2 regions of the Caballeronia sp. KNU42 genome follow, and region 1 is predicted to be linked to the other one. Evidence: riboswitches for the same ligand, from Rfam matches in the RefSeq annotation. Region 1 holds a riboswitch; the other holds the start of a gene.

Evidence for each region. Region 1 has a riboswitch for manganese ahead of ACSOSP_RS14310 (sodium:calcium antiporter). Riboswitches for the same ligand answer to the same signal wherever they lie in the genome.
Region 2: it holds a riboswitch for manganese, as region 1 does, so the genes downstream of both, mntP (manganese efflux pump MntP) here and ACSOSP_RS14310 (sodium:calcium antiporter) in region 1, are expected to answer to the same signal.

What each region holds. Positions count from the first base shown of each region.
Region 1 covers NZ_CM132388.1:3,173,363-3,182,176, reverse strand. Annotated here, with positions in the region: gene ACSOSP_RS14340 (hypothetical protein) at 41-400, shown strand; gene rpsU (30S ribosomal protein S21) at 681-893, opposite strand; gene ACSOSP_RS14330 (aldo/keto reductase) at 1,256-2,203, opposite strand; gene ACSOSP_RS14325 (flagellin N-terminal helical domain-containing protein) at 2,451-3,914, shown strand; gene fliD (flagellar filament capping protein FliD) at 4,073-5,647, shown strand; gene fliT (flagellar protein FliT) at 5,678-5,977, shown strand; gene ACSOSP_RS14310 (sodium:calcium antiporter) at 6,093-7,103, opposite strand; yybP-ykoY riboswitch at 7,244-7,417, opposite strand; gene ACSOSP_RS14305 (ABC transporter substrate-binding protein) at 7,663-8,814, shown strand, end outside.
Region 2 covers NZ_CM132390.1:1,084,943-1,093,756, reverse strand. Annotated here, with positions in the region: gene ACSOSP_RS36085 (LysR substrate-binding domain-containing protein) at 1-548, shown strand, start outside; gene ACSOSP_RS36080 (hypothetical protein) at 576-905, opposite strand; gene ACSOSP_RS36075 (NRAMP family divalent metal transporter) at 955-2,640, opposite strand; gene ACSOSP_RS36070 (hypothetical protein) at 2,777-2,923, opposite strand; gene ACSOSP_RS36065 (hypothetical protein) at 3,958-4,275, shown strand; partial or broken gene ACSOSP_RS36060 (carbohydrate porin) at 4,498-4,923, shown strand; gene mntP (manganese efflux pump MntP) at 4,970-5,539, opposite strand; yybP-ykoY riboswitch at 5,605-5,741, opposite strand; gene ACSOSP_RS36050 (hypothetical protein) at 5,985-6,158, opposite strand; gene ACSOSP_RS36045 (sensor domain-containing diguanylate cyclase) at 6,157-7,653, shown strand; gene ACSOSP_RS36040 (transglycosylase SLT domain-containing protein) at 7,782-8,393, shown strand; gene ACSOSP_RS36035 (ATP-binding protein) at 8,552-8,814, opposite strand, start outside.

The DNA.
Region 1 (8,814 bases):
GCATGCGAGTAACGCAATAGTCAAAGCAACGAGCAATGCCATGTTAACCGCGAGAGACATCTACGAACGCGTGAGCAACCATCTGCTTACCCAACGGGCTGTGTCAGAAGATGAAAACGGTTCGTGCCGCCTGCGCAGCGGCAACGGCCGCAAGTGCGCTATCGGTTCGCTGATCGCCGACGAGTTGTATCGGCCGGAGATCGAGGGCGTTGGAATCTCGTACTACCGGCACGCAAAGGACGGCTCATTATTGCGCGCGCTGTATGCGTCGGAGGTTGATGCCTACGATCCGGACATCGTCGAGTTGCTGATCGAACTGGAAGAAGTTCACGACGATTCCGACGTAGACGAATGGCCCCAGCTCCTGGCGCGCGTGGGCGAACGGCACGCGTTTGTTTAGGCGCGAATAGACGCCCGCCAGCTCAGGCGATGGCTCGCCAAGGCGGGACAAGAGCGAAAAATGAGGAAGGTTCACTCAGGCGTGCGTGAGCCAGGAATCCAAAATTCAGCCGCAGAATTCCAGCCAAGGCGGGCGGACCAGTTGAGCCGCGAGCCGAAGTAACGCCAGAACTAAAACCGGCAAATCAAACCAGACAAGCAAAACGGCGATGCAACCCTTGCGGGCGGCATCGCCGTTTTGCTTGGTGCAGCCTATCAATCCGGCTGCAACCGGCCAAGACTTAGTGAAGCTTCTTGGGCAGCATCTGGCTGCGCAGACGCTTGCGCAGACGGCTGACTGCTGCCGCTTTCTTGCGCTTGCGTGCCGTCGTCGGCTTTTCATACGACTGACGTTCGCGAAGTTCGGCGATCAGGCCGTTCTTTTCGATGGTCCGGCGAAAGCGACGGATCGCAACGTCGAACGGCTCGTTTTCTTTCAAAACAATAGTGGTCATGGATGTCCTAAATCGCTGATACGTTTTTCTGACTGCGCGGCGAAGCGTACCGACTAAGGCAACGCCGCGCGCCGGCACTCCGATCGTCCACCCAACAACAGCGGACACGAGCAAAGCGGCCACGGAGGCCGGAAAAGAGAGAGGTGGGATTTCACCGCCGATCACGGCATGCGCAGTCTGTCGAAAACGAACAGCGCACTTCGGGCCGCCCGGCGTCGCTTAAAAATAGCTGCGCCATCGGGCAAAAATCTCGATTCGGGCGAGATGTTATCAGATCGCCGCCCCGTCGCCAACCCCGAAACACCTCTGCACGGAGGTTTGGAGACGGGCAACCCCATGATGATGCGTGCTTTTTGCCGATTTCAGTCCGGATTGCTGGCTTCGTCGAGGAGTGCGACGTCTTCAGGCGTCAAAGTAATCCGGGTCGCGTGGGCCAAGGTTTCGAGCTGCTTGACCGATGTCGCGCTCGCGATCGGCGCCGTGACGCCCGGCCGCGCGATCAGCCATGCAAGCGCGACCGCCGCCGGCTCCGTGTCATGGCGGTCTGACACTTTAACCAGCGCGTTCACGATTCTCAAGCCCCTATCGTTCAGGTAGCCCGACACTTTCGCGCCTCGGGCACTGTTCTCGGTATCGGCTTTGGATCGATATTTTCCGCTCAGAAAGCCGCTCGCCAGGCTGTAATACGTCACCACCGACACCTTGTGCGCCTTGATAACCGGTTCCAGGTCGTTCTCGTAGCCAGCGCGATCGTAGAGATTGTATTCAGGCTGAAGCACCTGATAACCCGCGATCCCCTCTTTCGCCGATATCTTCAGTGCCTCTTCCAGTCTTTCGCCGCTGTAATTGGACGCACCAATTACGCGCACTTTCCCAGCCGTAATCAGCTTTTGATATGCACCGAGCGTGTCGAGCAGGGGCGTTTTATCGTCGTCCCGATGAGAAAAGTAGACGTCGATGTAATCCGTCTTCAGGCGTTTGAGCGAGTCGTTGACGGCAGCCTCGATATTTGCCGCCGACAGCCCCGTCCGCGTGCTCAGCAGGCCGACCTTGGTCGCCAGCACGATCTTGTCGCGCTTGCCGCTTTCCTTGAGCCACTTGCCGATGATGGTCTCCGACTCGCCGCCCTGGTGGCCGTCGACCCAGGCGGAATAGACGTCGGCGGTATCGATGAAATTAAGACCGTGGTCGACGAAGGCGTCGAGGATGGAGAACGACGTACGTTCGTCGGCGGTCCAGCCGAATACATTTCCGCCGAAAACGAGCGGCGCGACTTTGAGGTCTGACGTACCGATAGTGCGTTGCTGCATGGTTGCTCCCGGGCTGTTGTAGGCAAACGCGCGATAACTGAACGAAAAAGAATACCCGCGAATCCCGCGGCTCGCAGGCGGCCGGGCAATCACTATTCTCCCTACAAATCCTTACCTTAGTCCTCAAGTTTTTTTTTCATGGGCCGCTAACCCATGTAGGCGGCCGGCTACCACGCTCGGAACCGCCAAGCAACAGGACCGTGCAGTAGCCATAACAGCCCTTTAAGTTCTTTCAGGAGAAATCCAAATGATCGGTATCAATAGCAATATCAACTCGCTGGTCGCTCAGCAAAACCTGAACACCTCGCAAAGCGCGCTGTCGCAGGCCATCACGCGCCTGTCGTCCGGTAAGCGCATCAACAGCGCAGCAGACGATGCAGCTGGTCTCGCGATCTCGAACCGTATGCAAACGCAGATCAACGGCTTGAACCAAGGCGTTTCGAATGCGAACGACGGCGTTTCGATGATCCAGACGGCATCGAGCGGTCTGGCGCAGATCACGACGAGCTTGCAAACCATTCGTCAACTGGCCGTGCAGGCATCGAGCGGCTCGCTGTCGTCAAGCGACCAGGCAGCTCTGCAACAAGAAGTAGCGCAGCAAGTCGCTGAAGTGAACCGCGTGGCATCGCAAACGAACTACAACGGCAAGAACGTTCTGGACGGCTCCGCAGGTAACGTGAGCTTCCAGGTCGGCGCGAACGTCGGCCAGACGATCAGCCTGAACCTGACGCAAAGCCTGTCGGCAGCTTCGCTTGGTGGCGGCACGGTGCAAAAGGGCAACACGCTGGGCACGATTACCGGTCTTGACTTGACATCGGCCGGCGGGATTCCTGCCGCGGGCGTAGCAGGCGCCATCACGTCGATCAACGTCTTGTCCGATGGCAACGGCGGCTACACCTTTACGGACCAGAACAACCAGGCCATCTCGACAGCGACGTCGAGCGCGTTGTTCTCCACGAATGCTAGCGGCCAACTCACGGTCAACAGCGCGACAGCGACTAACCCGCTGACTACCGCGAATGCTGTGACCACGATCAGCGCTGCGAACACCATTACTGCGACCGCCGGCGAAACCCTTGGCACGATTTCGAACATCGCGATCGACCCCTCCACGGGAGCTGCGTCGACCAGCGCCAGCGCTATCACGTCGATTACAGTGAAGTCGGACGGCAACTCGGGATTGCAGTTCTTTGATCAGAACGGCAATCAGCTCGCAAACAACAGCGCCGCTGTGACGACCAACTTCACCATCACGGCCGCTGTTCCTGGCACGACGCCTGCGACGTTTGCGCTCGTCGCCGGTAAAGCACCCTCAACCCTTGGTACTCCGGGTGCGGCCGGTGGCACGGGCACCACCGGTGGCGTGCTGACCCAGGTTGCCAGCAACAATGCACCGCCGGCAATTTCGGCAGTCGACGTCAGCACGACGGCAGGCGCGAACGCTGCAATGGAATCGATCGACAACGCGCTCGCAACGGTCAACAACATCCAGGCAACCCTGGGTGCTGCTCAAAACCGTTTCACGTCGATCTCCTCGGCACAGCAATCGCAATCGACCGACTTGTCGGGCGCCCAGTCGCAAATCACGGACGCCGACTTCGCTGCAGAAACGGCTAACCTGAGCAAGGCGCAAGTGCTGCAACAAGCAGGTATCTCGGTGCTGGCGCAAGCCAACTCCAACCCGCAGCAAGTTCTGAAGCTTCTCCAGTAATAGCTTTTGCGGTAATGGCCCTCGCGTAGTGCGGCGCATCGCACTACCGCACTACGCGCCGGCCGAATGTGTTGCTTGGGGAGGCTTGCCTCCCCTACACGTTTTACAAACGTTTATCATTCAGGCTCAAAAGCAAAACCGACGTACGGAGCATCTCAATGTCGACGATTTCCGGCGCCTCCAGCGCCTCCGCCACGGCCGCGGCCACAGCAGCCGCCACTTTAGCCGCCACCCAGGCAGCCGAAGCGGCCGCCGCGCAATCCATCATCAGCGGTTCTACGGGAAATTCGTCGCTGGATGTCTCGTCGCTCGTGACGAGCCTCGTCAATGCGAAGGTGGCAGGTCAGACCGCCACGCTCTCCGCGCAGCAGACGAACGACAACACCCAACTTTCGGCCATCAGCGCGTTGCAGGCGGCACTGTCCGCCTTGCAGGCTGGTATCGCCTCACTTTCCAACGGCACCGCTCTCGGCCAGTACACCGCGACCGCAAGCGGTACCGGACTGACGGCGACCGCCGGCAGCACTGCGTCAGCGGGCACTTATTCCGTTGCGGTCACGCAAATTGCCAGCTCGCAGACGCTTTCATCGGCCGCGTTCGGCAGCACGACGGCGCTCGGTACCGGCACGATGAACATCTCGGTCGGCAGCCAGTCGATGAGTCTCGCCATCACGTCGTCGAACAACACGGTAAGCGGCATTGCCAGCGCGATCAACTCGGCGTCGAACAACCCGGGCGTCACGGCCACGGTCGTGACCGGCTCGGACGGCGCGCATCTGGTCTTGCGCTCGACGGCCACGGGGGCATCGAACACGATCAATGTTTCAGTGAGCAACGTCGCGAGCGATGCCGGCCTGTCCAGCCTCGGCGTTACGTCCACTGCCGGCACCAGCGGGAATCCATCGACATTCACGTCGGCGGTGAGCACGAGCGCGTGGACGCAAACCGCGGCCGCACAAGACGCCGCGTTCACTATCGACGGGACAGCAGCGACGAGTTCCACCAACTCGGTGACCACCGCACTCCAGGGTGTCACCCTGAACCTCACGGCTGCGGCTATTGGTACACCGGCCGGCACGGCGCAGACGCTGACTGTGGCGCAGAACACCGCCACGGCATCGACCGCGATCAACAGCTTCGTCACCCTCTATAACACCCTGGTCACCACGTACGGCCAGGTCGGCAACGACAACTCGCAGGCAGCGAGTTCGCAGGGCGGCGTGCTGGCCTCCAACCCGATGCTTGCCACCATCCAGAACACATTGGCGGAGATTGCCGGCAGCGGCGTGAAGAACGGCAGCTCCACAATTTCTCTTGGGGCGCTGGGGATCACGCTGCAGGGACAAGCCAGCGCGACGCAGCCGGCGGGCTCACTGGTAATCGATTCCACCAAGCTCGCCGCAGCGCTTCAAAGCAATCCGTCGGGGGTCGCGGCCCTGTTTAATTCGACCACCGGCGTAGCTGCGCAAATGACGACGAGCCTTAACTCGTGGCTGGGCACGGGCGGCTTGATTTCGAACAGCCAGAGTGCGGTGAACACGGACTTGGCGAGCGTCACGAAGCAGCAAACCAGCCTGACCGCCTACACGGCGCAGTTGACCAGCCAGTATCAGGCGCAATTCACCGCGCTCAATACTCTGATGGCCACGATGAACAACAATTCGCAGTACCTGACGCAACTGTTCGGCGGCTCAAATAGCGCGGGTGCACTCGCAACAGGGGCGAGCGGCTAAGCTGCCAAGGTCCGCAGAGGATAAATCGACATGGAACAGAACAGTTTGATCGACCGCCTGCTCGAGTTGACGCTCGCGATCCAGCACGCAGCGGCCATGGCGGACTGGCAGGAAGCCGCCCGCCTGACTGAAGAGCGGACGCCGCTTTTCATGGAATTGACGCCGGAACAGGACGCCACGGCCATGGAGGTGATCAACCGGATCCAGGCAATCGATGTCGCCATTGCCGCGGATGCGAAGACGACGCAATCGGAATTGCAGGTCGAATACAGTTCGGCGATGAAGAAAATCCAGGCTACCAGCAAGTATCACCAGGTCGCCAAGCTCTGACCTGACGGCGCCTTATCCTGGTTCTGCTACAGCAGCAAAAAACCCCGCGCGCCTGGCGCTTTGGCCGCGTCAGCACCCCGGGCGCCTGCGTGCTTCCGGGGTGTTTTCTTATGGGCTAACGCCCGAGCGTCAGCACCAGATACAGCGCATAAAGCCCGCCGTTCACCAGCAGCGCCCACAGCACGATCCCACCCTTCTTCGCGTTGAAGCGCAGCCATGCGGCCGCCGCGAGCGTGATGAAAACGCCGGTCATCACCTCCACGCGCGGTTCCCACGGCGTCAGCATGATGCCGATACCCGGCAGCAGCGTGCCCTGGAAGACCATTGCGCCGGTGATATTGCCGAACGCGAGCGTGTCCTTGCCGCGCCGCGCCCAGATGATGCTATTGACCTTCTCGGGCAGCTCGGTTGCGATCGGGATGATGATCAGCGATAGGAGCAACGCCGATATCCCCAGCACCTGCGAGACCCCTTCAACGCCGGCGATAAACCCCTTCGCACCGCCAACCAGCAGCGCCGTGCCCAGAACCATCTGCAACACGATGGTCGCGAGCGAAGTAGGTAACCCGAAGCGCGAGATCAGGAGCCGCTCGGGCGCTTCAGTGCCGTGGCCTTTTTCGACAAGACCGGCGGACGCACGGAACGTCGACACCACATACGCGACGTACACGCCGACCAGCCCCACGGCGAACAGCGCGCGCACTTGCCATGCGTGATGCGGCACGAACATGGCGCCGGCGGCAATCAGGAAAGCGCAGAGGAAGAAGTTGAGATCGCGCGTGAAACCGCTGTGTTCCGGCGCGACGATCCCCTTGAAACCGCGCATCTTGAGCACGGCGACGGCCATCAGGCAGGTGGACAAAGTCGCGAGCATCAGCGGTGCGCCGAGGATGGCGCCCACGCCAATTTCCTCGTTCACCGCACGGCTGGCCGTGCCGCCCATCAACGCGATGATCGGCACGGTAGTTTCCGGCAGCGCCGTGCCGATAGCCGCGAACAGCGAACCGGTGACCCCTTCGGAGATGCCCAGCTTTTCGCCGAGATGTTCAAGCGCGTTGGTGAAGAGTTCCGATGCCGCCAGGATCACCACGAGCATCAGCGCAAGTTGCACGAAAAGCAGCGTCATGCGGCACCTCGCGATGAAACTAGCGAACAGGGGACGCAGTGAAAACGGCGGAACAACGGCAGGGAAACCGAGGCACGAAGAAGTTGGCCTGGGGCAGGCCTGGGGTGTTTTTGTTTTGGGGACACGATAATTTCACGGTCGGACGTCAGCGAACCAGGATGCAATCCCGCGCCGTCCGACCGTGAACGACAAGATGCACCCATGGTCTCGCCAAACCTGACCGGTCGAACGCGCCACGGCAGACAAGCCGAGTATGTTGACGCGTCCTCCTCCCATTGCGGAAGGAAGGCTACTCCCCAAAGACGGCCACGAGTTTAGCGTGGGTCCGTGGATTAGGCAACCGGCCGCAGGGATGTTCAAGAAACTGTCACTAACCCCATATGGATATCCCGAATCGGTCGTTGTAGCGGAAATAACGGTTCAGTAAGCTACGGCCACGGGGGCCGTTCGTTGCGCTGAAGCAGCCGATCGAGCGCACCGTACAATAGGCTGCAACCGCCGTGATAAGAAACGTCTGACTGACTAACACTTTGCGACCACGCTCGTAACGGGAGATCCCATGCGCTTCAGAATGCTCGCAGCCGCTGTACTGGCCATCGCGCCGGTGCTCGCGATCGCGAAACCGCTCACTGTGTGCACCGAGTCGAGCCCGGATGGCTTCGACGTCGTGCAATTCAATTCGCTGGTGACGACCAACGCATCGGCGGATGTGATCTTCAACACGCTCGTCTCCTACGATGAAGTCGCGAAAAAGGTCACGCCCGCGCTAGCCGAGAAATGGGACGTGAGCCCCGACGGCCTGACCTACACGTTTCATCTGCGGCCGAACGTGGCGTTCCAGACCACGGACTACTTCACGCCATCGAGAAAACTGAACGCCGACGACGTGGTGTTCTCCTTCGACCGCATGCTCTCCGAGAGCAACCCGTGGCACAAGGTGGCGGGGGCGAGCGGCTTCCCGCACGCGCAGTCAATGGGCCTGATCAAGCTGATCAAGTCCGTCTCCAAGGTCGATGACAACACGGTCAAGTTCGAGCTCAACACGCCGAACGCGACCTTCGTGCCCATTCTCACCATGGGCTTTGCATCGATCTATTCGGCCGAATACGCCGACCAGCTGCTCAAGGCCGGCCATGAAACCGACCTGAATTCAAAGCCGATCGGCACCGGTCCGTTCGTTCTGAAGGGCTACACGAAAGACGCCGTGATCCGATACGACGTCAACCCGACGTACTGGGGACCCAAGCCTAAAGTGGACCGGCTGATCTACGCCATCACGCCCGACGCCTCCGTGCGCGCGCAGAAGATCAAGGCGGGTGAATGCCAGATCGCGTTGTCGCCGAAACCGCAGGACGTGATCGACGCTAAGAAGGACAGCTCGTTGAAAGTGGTCGAGACGCCGGCGTTCATGACGGCGTTCGTTGCGTTGAACACGCAGAAGAAGCCGCTCGATAACCCCAAGGTACGCGAGGCGTTGAACGTCGCCTTCGATCGCACGACGTACTTGAAGACGGTCTTCGAAAACACCGCCACGCCCGCTGTGAATCCGTTTCCGCCGAACACCTGGAGCTACGACAAGCAGATCACGGCGTATCCGTATTCGGTCGATCGCGCGAAAAAGCTGCTCGCCGATGCCGGTTTCCCGAATGGCTTCGACACGACAATCTGGGTGCGTCCGAACGGCAGCGTGCTGAACCCGAATCCGAAGGTG
Region 2 (8,814 bases), on a different replicon from region 1:
AGCCGTCGCCAGATGGCCCCGAGATCGACTTCCGTATCACCTACGGCGAGCGTATCGATCATGCGGGCACGACGGTCGAACTCTTTCGCGACAGCGTCGTGCCCGTATGCAGCCCTCGGTTGCTCAACTCCGGGCAGCCATTGGTCAAGCTGGAGCAGATCCTCGCTTATCCGTTGCTGTCGATAGACTGGTTTCCCAAGTTCTCCTCGCCGCCGTCCTGGCGCGAATGGTTTGCAGCCAGGGGCATTGATTGTCCCGAGGACATGCGCGTCAATCGCCTGGTGTTCTCGTTGTCAGGGCTCGCGATACAGGCCGCTATTGAAGGTCATGGGTTCGTGCTTGCGCAGACGTCGATGATCGTTGACGACCTGACGGCGGGCCGCCTTGTGTTGCCGTTTCCTGTCGGGGTGGCACTACCCTCGCCCTATTTCCTGACCTGGCAGGCCAGCACTTTCGACCAGCCGCACTGCCGCGTTTTCCATCGCTGGATACTCACGCGCAGCCGCGAACAGCAAGCGGTCAACGATCGAATGCTCGGTGCGGGCTGAGCGCTGCCCGCGACCTTCCCGGGCGCCCTACATGCCGCCCATGAATTGTCCGAGGCAATACTTTCCATACACGCGGCAATGGCCGGTGACGGCAAAGTGTTTTTCAACGCTGACGTGCGACTGCGCCGACACGTGAATCAGGTTGGGAGTGAACGAGCGCGTAACGGGATTGAGAATGGCGAATAGCAGAAGAACCAGGAGCCCTATCAGGCGACGCGCGAGGCTAATTGTGCGGCGGAGCTGATTTTGGTCCATCGCCAATCCTTCGTCGGCTATTGCATTGATTGCGCGCTTCAACGGTCCCGATGCACTCACGATGAAACACGTCAGCCCACCAGGATCGAATAGAGTGGACATGGCGCCGTCGTAACTAACGAAGCGACGGAGCCACGCCCGCGCATTGCTCTTAGTGCAACCAGATCATCTGCACGACCTTTACCACCACCAGCCCGACCGCCACGATCAGGTAACCGCGCAGCACGCCCATCCAGATCCGCTTTGTCAGCGTGAGGTTCGGCGGCGGCAACTGATCCAGCGGCGGCATGCGCCACGTGTCGCGTGTTTCCCGCGCTTCCCGCGCTTCCCGCGTTCCCTTCAGGTAGCGCTGCCCGGAACGCCCTGGCGCGCCGTCCGATACGTCATGACCAGGCTTGCGAAAGACCACCATGGCCAGATACCCCACTACGGCCAACGCCGTTCCACCGCCCAGCACTTCAAGAATGGTCTCGCCGGTGATGTCCGGGTACACAACGGATGCCGTCAGGATAATCGACAGCATCACCAGGACCCAGATAACAGCGCCCGTGAAAACGTTAAGCTTCTTCGAGTTGGCCCACGGTCCCAGCACCGCTTTGTCGTTGCACAATAACAGCAGAAAAACCGTTGCGCTAGGCAACAAAACGCCCGCGAGTGTTTGAACGGCTTCCGTCAGCAGTCCAAGCGGGCTGCCGGGAATGAGCACGAGTGCCGCGGCAGCCGCCACGATGCCGAAATAAACCAGATAGAAACCTTTTGCATCCGACACGCCACGGTGCAGCGAGTGACGAATCTTGAATACATCGCCAATGGCATAGGCCGTCGACAGCGAGACCGCAGCAGCACCAATGATGCATGCGTCAAGCAGGGCCACGGCGAACAGCGTGGCGCTCGTGCGTCCCGCGTATTTGCTCAGGCCCGCGATCACGCCACCGGCATCGGTGAAGTTGCCGAACTCGGGCTTGCCGGCGTACAGCTCGGCGCAAAAGGACATCATGGCCACGCCGCCGATCAACACGAAGACAATGCCTATCCACAGGTCGGCTTTCTCATATTTCATGAAACGCGGCGTAATGCGCTTGTCAATTACATAGCTCTGCTGGAAGAACAATTGCCACGGTGCGACGGTAGTGCCGACAATGCCGATCACGAGCAACATCACATCGCTCAGCTTGGAGTGCGCCGGCCAGGTCGGCACGAAGAAGTTGCTTGCGATCTGCGATGCGGGCGGGTGGATCGACACCAGCACCGGAACCAGCAGCAGGCTCAACAGGCATAGACCAATCGCGAACCGCTCGAAACGCCTGAAGTTTCCCGTACTGACGGCCGCCATGGTGAGCGCCGCGGCAATGCATACACCGAGTATTTTGGGAATGCCAAAGAAATCGAGCACAAACGTGATGCCGATAAATTCGGTCACGATAGTAAGCGCGTTGAGAATGAACAGGTCGATGACGCTAAATGCACCCCAGAACTTTCCAAAGCGTTCGAAGATCAGGCGGGCGTGGCCGACTCCGGTAACGGCTCCCAGGCGCAGCACCATTTCCTGGTTGACGAATAAAACCGGAACCAGCAGCAGCAAGGTCCAGAGCAACGTCGTGCCGTAGTTCTGACCCGCTTGTGTATAGGTGCCGAAAGCGCCGGCGTCGTTATCGCCAACCATCACGATCAGGCCGGGGCCGAGAATGGCCAGGAGCGTGCGGATGCGTGCCCACCAATTGGTGCGTGCGCCAGTGTCATGTTGGGCGATTGTGCCGAGCGCGCCCTTGATGTCGCCAACGTGGGCGTCATCGAGCACCGCGCTGCGTGGTGGTAGAACCTGAGATACGGTGGACATTTTTATTTTTCCCGAAAGCGTGATGGCTAATAGTTGGGCGCCGTGCTTACCCCGTGCACGAACGACGTGAGTCATCCCTTGATGAAGTTCAGGATCAAGTTCAGAAGACTCCGGACGGTGTACGTGGAAACGTTAATCAGGCGCGAAACACGAATGTGCGCAATGCGCGCCATGCATTGGCGCAACGATGCCGGCTGGTGGAGTCCAGCGACAGCATGGTGTTGTAATGAAGACGTGATTCCTGGACGTGCGGAAGGTGCGAGACGAGCAAACCGAAGTTCATGATGCTTCTCCGACAATGTGGCTTTTCAATGAATGGAAAGCCAGCAGACCGGAGTTCGGGCACGCGGTGCGCGTGTCGAAAGGAATCTACTCGCCTTCCCTGGCAAAAGTGAAAGTGCTGCGGCGTAAGGGATAACTGTCACTGTCCGGCATGGAGGCTCCTTATTGCGTATGCACGCACGTCGTCATCCGCACGACGCGCCTTTCCAGCGGCAAGGCGCGAGCGGAACCAGTCGCGAGGGTCAGCTCGCAACGCGTTTTGTATGGACGCAGGAAACCCTGGCGTCAATACGCTTGTTTCAAGGGTGCACGGAGTATTTACTGCGGCGCGCACCGTCTGCCTGCTGGCAAGACGGCGGCTAGGGAATCAAGCGCGAACGTCCTGCCTGTCAGGCAGAGAAAAACTTCGAAGGTCGACTACTACAACTGTCCAAGGCATTAGCCCCGCTTGTGACGATTCCCGGATTCTAGGCGCGCGTTAAATATCAAGTCAACTCCATTCGTTAAGCAGAGCAGAAATAGTTTTGATGCGTTGCTGATGCGTCGCTATTCACATCGCCCGGGCGTCATTTTTTGAATTGGCGGCAATGTACGCGTAAGCACACTGAAATAATTTCCCGGCTAGTCCAGGCTTGTTCCTGACCTGGCGGAAATGCGGAAGAGAAGGCTTTCTTACTCAATGCATGACGTGGTTTTCTTGCTGCATTTTTACTTGCCAATGCGTTTGCGCCGAGAATACAATCCGCCCGTCTCATCTTAAGGAGTCCCCTCGTGGACACATCCCCTGGTAGTGGAAGTTCGATGCCGGCCAGCGCCGGCGAAGCATCCGCGAGATAGCGTCACAGGAATACTCCTTAGCCGCTAACTCGCCTTGTCGGGTTAGCGCGCTTCATTCACGACCGGCTTTACGTCCGTAAGCCCGTCCGTCTGCAGCACGCTCCCTTTTGTCCGATCGCTCTTTGCAAGTTCACTTGCAAAGCCGCGTCATGTCTTTGCACGTCGCTCGATTCAGTCGGGCTGGACGGGAGTCTGCTCATGTTTGTCGTTTCGCTTATCTCGCGCATCGGTCCGGTATTACGGCCGTCACAGCGCTTGTTCATTCTTAACCCGTCCTCGGGGCAGGCTGAGCGTTGCCTGGCGACGCCGGCCAACGCGCGCATCCGCCGCTTCTGCGCCAACGTAATTCGCGCGATGCCGCGCAAAGCGGGTCACGTCGGTGGCTCGCTCACGCCGACGGTCTGCCTGCTCATTGTTTTGACCGTAGCAGCCATTGTTATCGCAGGCGCTTTATCCGCTAGCTCAGTGGGCGACGAGCTCGGACGCGCAGTGCGTTTGAGCTGGTGGTTTGCCTGAGCGCGGCCGCAGCACGTACTCAACCCTTTGACCGTTCTTTTAACTTTCATCGAGAAAAAAATGTAGATCGTCAAACCATCTATCTCTCCACAGACCATGAAAAAAAATCTTAAGAAATCGCCTTCGAGTTTTCTCGAAGCATCGACGCGAACGTTCTACACCGCGCAAGCGCCACTTCTCTCGAGCAGGGCACGCTCGAGTGTCCGCAACGGGGTTTCGCTATTGCTGTCGTTAGGCGCGTTGTCCACCGCTGTCGCACAGACGAGTGTCGACGCACCGGGCACAAGCGCGCCCGACGCACAAGCCGCCGGGACGCAAGCCGCACCCGCGCCGACCGGGCTCTGGGACCGCTCGACATTGTTCGGGGATATGGGCGGGCTGCGTCCATGGCTGGGTAACTATGGCACCACCCTCAGCGTGCAGGAGACCAGCGAATACCTGCGCAACCTGTCCGGTGGCGTGTCGCGTGAAGGCGCCTACGACGGGCTGACCCAGGCGAGCGTCCAGATCGATACATCGAAGGCCTTCGGCCTGCCGGGTGGTACGTTCAATGTCTCCAGCTTGCAAATTCATGGTCGCAACCTGAGCCAGCACACGCTGCTCACGCTGCAGTCCGCAAGCGGCATAGAAGCGGATGCAAGCACTCGGCACCGTCGTCAATTTCTAGGCCGCATGCCGATCGCAATGCGCTACCTCAACTCATATACCCGAGATGCTCGGCCAGGATCACCGATCCGATAACCACAAGAATGAACCCGCCCGCAATCTCCGCGCGCTGCCCCACTGCCTTGCCGAGAAAACGTCCCACCATCACGCCCAGGGTCACCATGATCAGCGTCGCGAGTCCGATGGTCGCAGCCGTCGACAAGATGTTCACATCGATGAAAGCGAGTCCCGCGCCCACCGCCATCGCGTCGATACTGGTCGCGAATCCGGTGAGCGCCAGCAGCCAGAAACCGTGGCTGTCGGGCTTCTCGGCGTCCGGCGCGGGCGCGCGCAGGCCCGAGATGATCATGCGTGCGCCGAGCACGAGCAGCAGGCTGAATGCGATCCAGTGATCCCATGAAGCGACGTACGGAGCGGCCACCTTGCCGAGCGCCCAGCCGACCAGCGGCGTGATGGCTTCAATCACGCCGAAGATCAGGCCGGTGCGAAGCGCCTCGCGAATCCGCGGACGATGCAGTGTGGCACCCTTGCCGACCGCAGCGGCGAAGGCGTCCGTCGACATGGCGAAGGCGAGCAGGAGAGTGGAAGCAATATTCATGGGGATGTCAGGGTGTCGTTATGGCATTCAGGTCGGGCGAGAACATGCGATGCAGCGGCGAGCCCGACCGGTCTCCCCGCTACATCGATGGTCTTGCCAACCAAAAGCTAACGGCGGCTCATGCCACGGTTCGATCGAACCAAGCGTGTTGACATGAGCGCTTCCAGTGAATGGAAGCCGGCTACTCCCCAAAGACGGACAGGAGGCTACCACGATGGAAATGAATTTGTAAGCTTTTCCGGGGAAATTGAAAGGGCACTTCCTGACCGCTCCTTCCAGGTGCATTGATGCGAATCGAGGGTCCGCACCGGTCCACACAACGGACAAACCCGGATAATCTTGCGGGTCGGCAAAATGGTCACAAGAATTCAAGCCGATACAATGCGGCCAGCCAGGAATGGCGAGCCTCCCGATCGAACCTGCCGCGCGATGCCAAACCCGAAATTCAACCCGCTGCCTGAGCGTGCCCGCCCAACGCCGCACCGCGACCTGTGTCGCCGGTGCGGTCATTGCCTGCGCCGCCCGTGGCCGGCAGACCGCTCGCGATGAACCCTGCCCCTCCGCCCGCCGCAGGTTTGAGGAAGCGCCGCATCTGGCCTCGCTGGACGGCGGTCGGCATGGCCAGCGCGCTGTCCCGCCATCCGATGGTCGCGGGCGTCGCCGGCACCGTGGTCGCGGTACTGATGGCGAGCTTGTCCCTCGTGACGTTGTATCAGGGGCGCCAAGGCGTGCTCGACCACGCCCATGAAACATCGGCGAACCTGGTCGCCATCATTAGCAGCGACCTGGCCCGCAATGTCGAAATCGACAGTCTCTCCCTCAACGCGATGGTTGAGGGCGCGCAGAACCCGGCCATGCGGGAACTCTCGCCGGCCTTGCGCCGCCAGATCCTCTTCGATCGCGCAACCTCCGCCGCGTACATCACCGGCGCCTACGTGCTGGACGCGCGCGGCCTGGTCACCGAGGTGAGCAGGGACGGCCCCCTCCCGGCAGGCTCTTTCGCCGACCGTGAATATTTTTACGCCCAGCAACGCAGCGCCTCGACCGGCCTGTTTTTCTCGCATCCGTTCGCCTCACGCCAGCGCGGCATCCCCACAATCGGCTTGAGCCGGCGCGTCAACGCACCCGACGGCTCGTTCGCCGGGATCGCGCTGCTGGCGCTGAACGTCGCCTACTTCCACTCGTTGCTGGACAAGCTCAATGTGGGCGCCGAGGGGTCGATCTTCATCGTCCATGAGGACGGCACGATGATCGCCCGCAAGCCTTACCGCGACGACCTGCCCGGGCGCAGCGTCGCCAGTTCGCCCACCTTCGCGCGCATGGCGAACGCCATGTCGGGATCGTACTCGGCGGTCTCACCGGTCGACGGCGTGCGCCGCCTTTACACGTTCTCGCGGGTACCGGGTACCCCGTTCATCGTGGGCGTGGCGCCGGCGGAAGAGGACGTGCTGGAACCGTGGCGCGCACGCAGCCGCGTCGTCGGCGCGCTGACGCTGCTGTCCGGCCTGAGTTTCGTCGCGGTGTCGTGGCTGCTGGCGCTGTCGCTGCGCGAGCGCGCCCGCGCACAAGAGGAGCTCGTCCGGCTGGCCGGCACGGATGCCCTCACCGGCCTGCCGAACCGGCGCGCATTCGACGAACGCATGGACGACGAATGGCGCCGCGGGCGCCGCGCGGGCACGCCGTTGTCGGTGCTGTTCATCGACGTGGATTATTTCAAGTCCTACAACGACACCTACGGCCACGCACTTGGCGACAACGCGCTCGCCACCGTCGCGCACAGTATTGCCACGACTGTACGCCGTCCGGGCGATGTCCCCGCGCGCTACGGCGGCGAAGAGTTCGTCGTGCTGCTGCCCGATACACCCCAGGAAGGCGCGCGGCATATTGCAGAAACGATCCGGCAGCACGTGCTGGCCTGTGCGATCCCGCACCGGGCCAGCGCGTTCGGCGTCATTACAGTCAGCATTGGCTGCGCGACGGCGTCGCCGCCGGGCCTGGGCGGTCCGTATAGCCTGCTCGGCGCCGCCGACCAGCAGCTCTACAAAGCGAAGGCGGCAGGGCGCGACTGCGTCCGGCCGCTGGCCCACGCGGTGGCGCCGGTAGTCGCTTCCTGAGCGCGCCGGCAGGACCTCATTACTGGCCGAAAGCGCCCGAATCCGCTCCTGCGACCAAGCAAACACATGATTTGCAAGGATTTTTCTCGTCTGTATAATGCGACCTTCCCTTCCAAGGCCACTTCACCATGAGCAGACTCCTTTGGCTTGCTGCGCTGACGTTCGGCGCGATGCTAGGACCGATGCAGGGCGCGGTGGCTCAGGAACGTACTTCTGAACGTATTTCTGAACGTGCCCCGGAAGCCGCCCGGCAAGACGCAGCAGCCAGCGACGCCACCGCCGAGGCCACGCATCAGGTCTCACAGTTGATCTCCCAGAAGTTCGGCGTCGCGCGCGCCAAAGCGGAGCAGATTTCAGCCGCGGTCATGTCAGCGGCATCGAAATACTCGCTCCCTCCCGCCCTCCTCCTCGCCATCATCTCGGTTGAATCCCGCTTCAAGGAAAAGGCCCGCGGCGCCAATGGCGCAACCGGGCTGATGCAGGTCGTGCCGGCCGCGCACAAACAACTCGTGCGCCATATCGACCTGACCGAAGCAACGGCGAATATCGAAGCCGGATCGGCGATCCTTCACGGTTATGTCCAGTCTGCACAAGGCGATGTGGATGCAGCCCTGAAGAGCTACGGCGGTTCGAAAGCCTACGCGGAAAAGATCAGCCTGCGCGCCAAGGCGTTCGCTCCGCAATTCGGTTCCGGCGCCGATGCCAACGCCGACAGCAACGCCGAAACGACCGGCGATTGACTCCCGGCTTCAGCGCCCTGCAGTAATCGCCAACGTTCAACTCCGCTTATTGCAGCGCGCGTCGCCACCACGCCCGGCGCGGATCTCGTTTTGCCTATCTCGCTCGGGGCTGACTCGCCAACTTTCCGCGCCGTATCGCGCATCGATAAGCCGATAAATCAGCGCAGCACCAGTTCCCGCAGTTCTTCGATATTGAAAGGCTTCGCGAGAATGGTCACCCCGGTGTGACGCGCGCGCTCGAATTCGTCGGCATAACCGGTCATCAGCGCGATGCGCTGCGAGGGCCACGCGCCGCGCACTTTCTCGGCCAGGTCGATGCCGTTGAGCCGCCCAGGCATTTGTATATCCGACAACACCAGGTCGAAGCAGCTGCCTTCGCTGAGCAGGTCGAAGGCTTTGTCGGCGGTGAGTTCGTGACGCA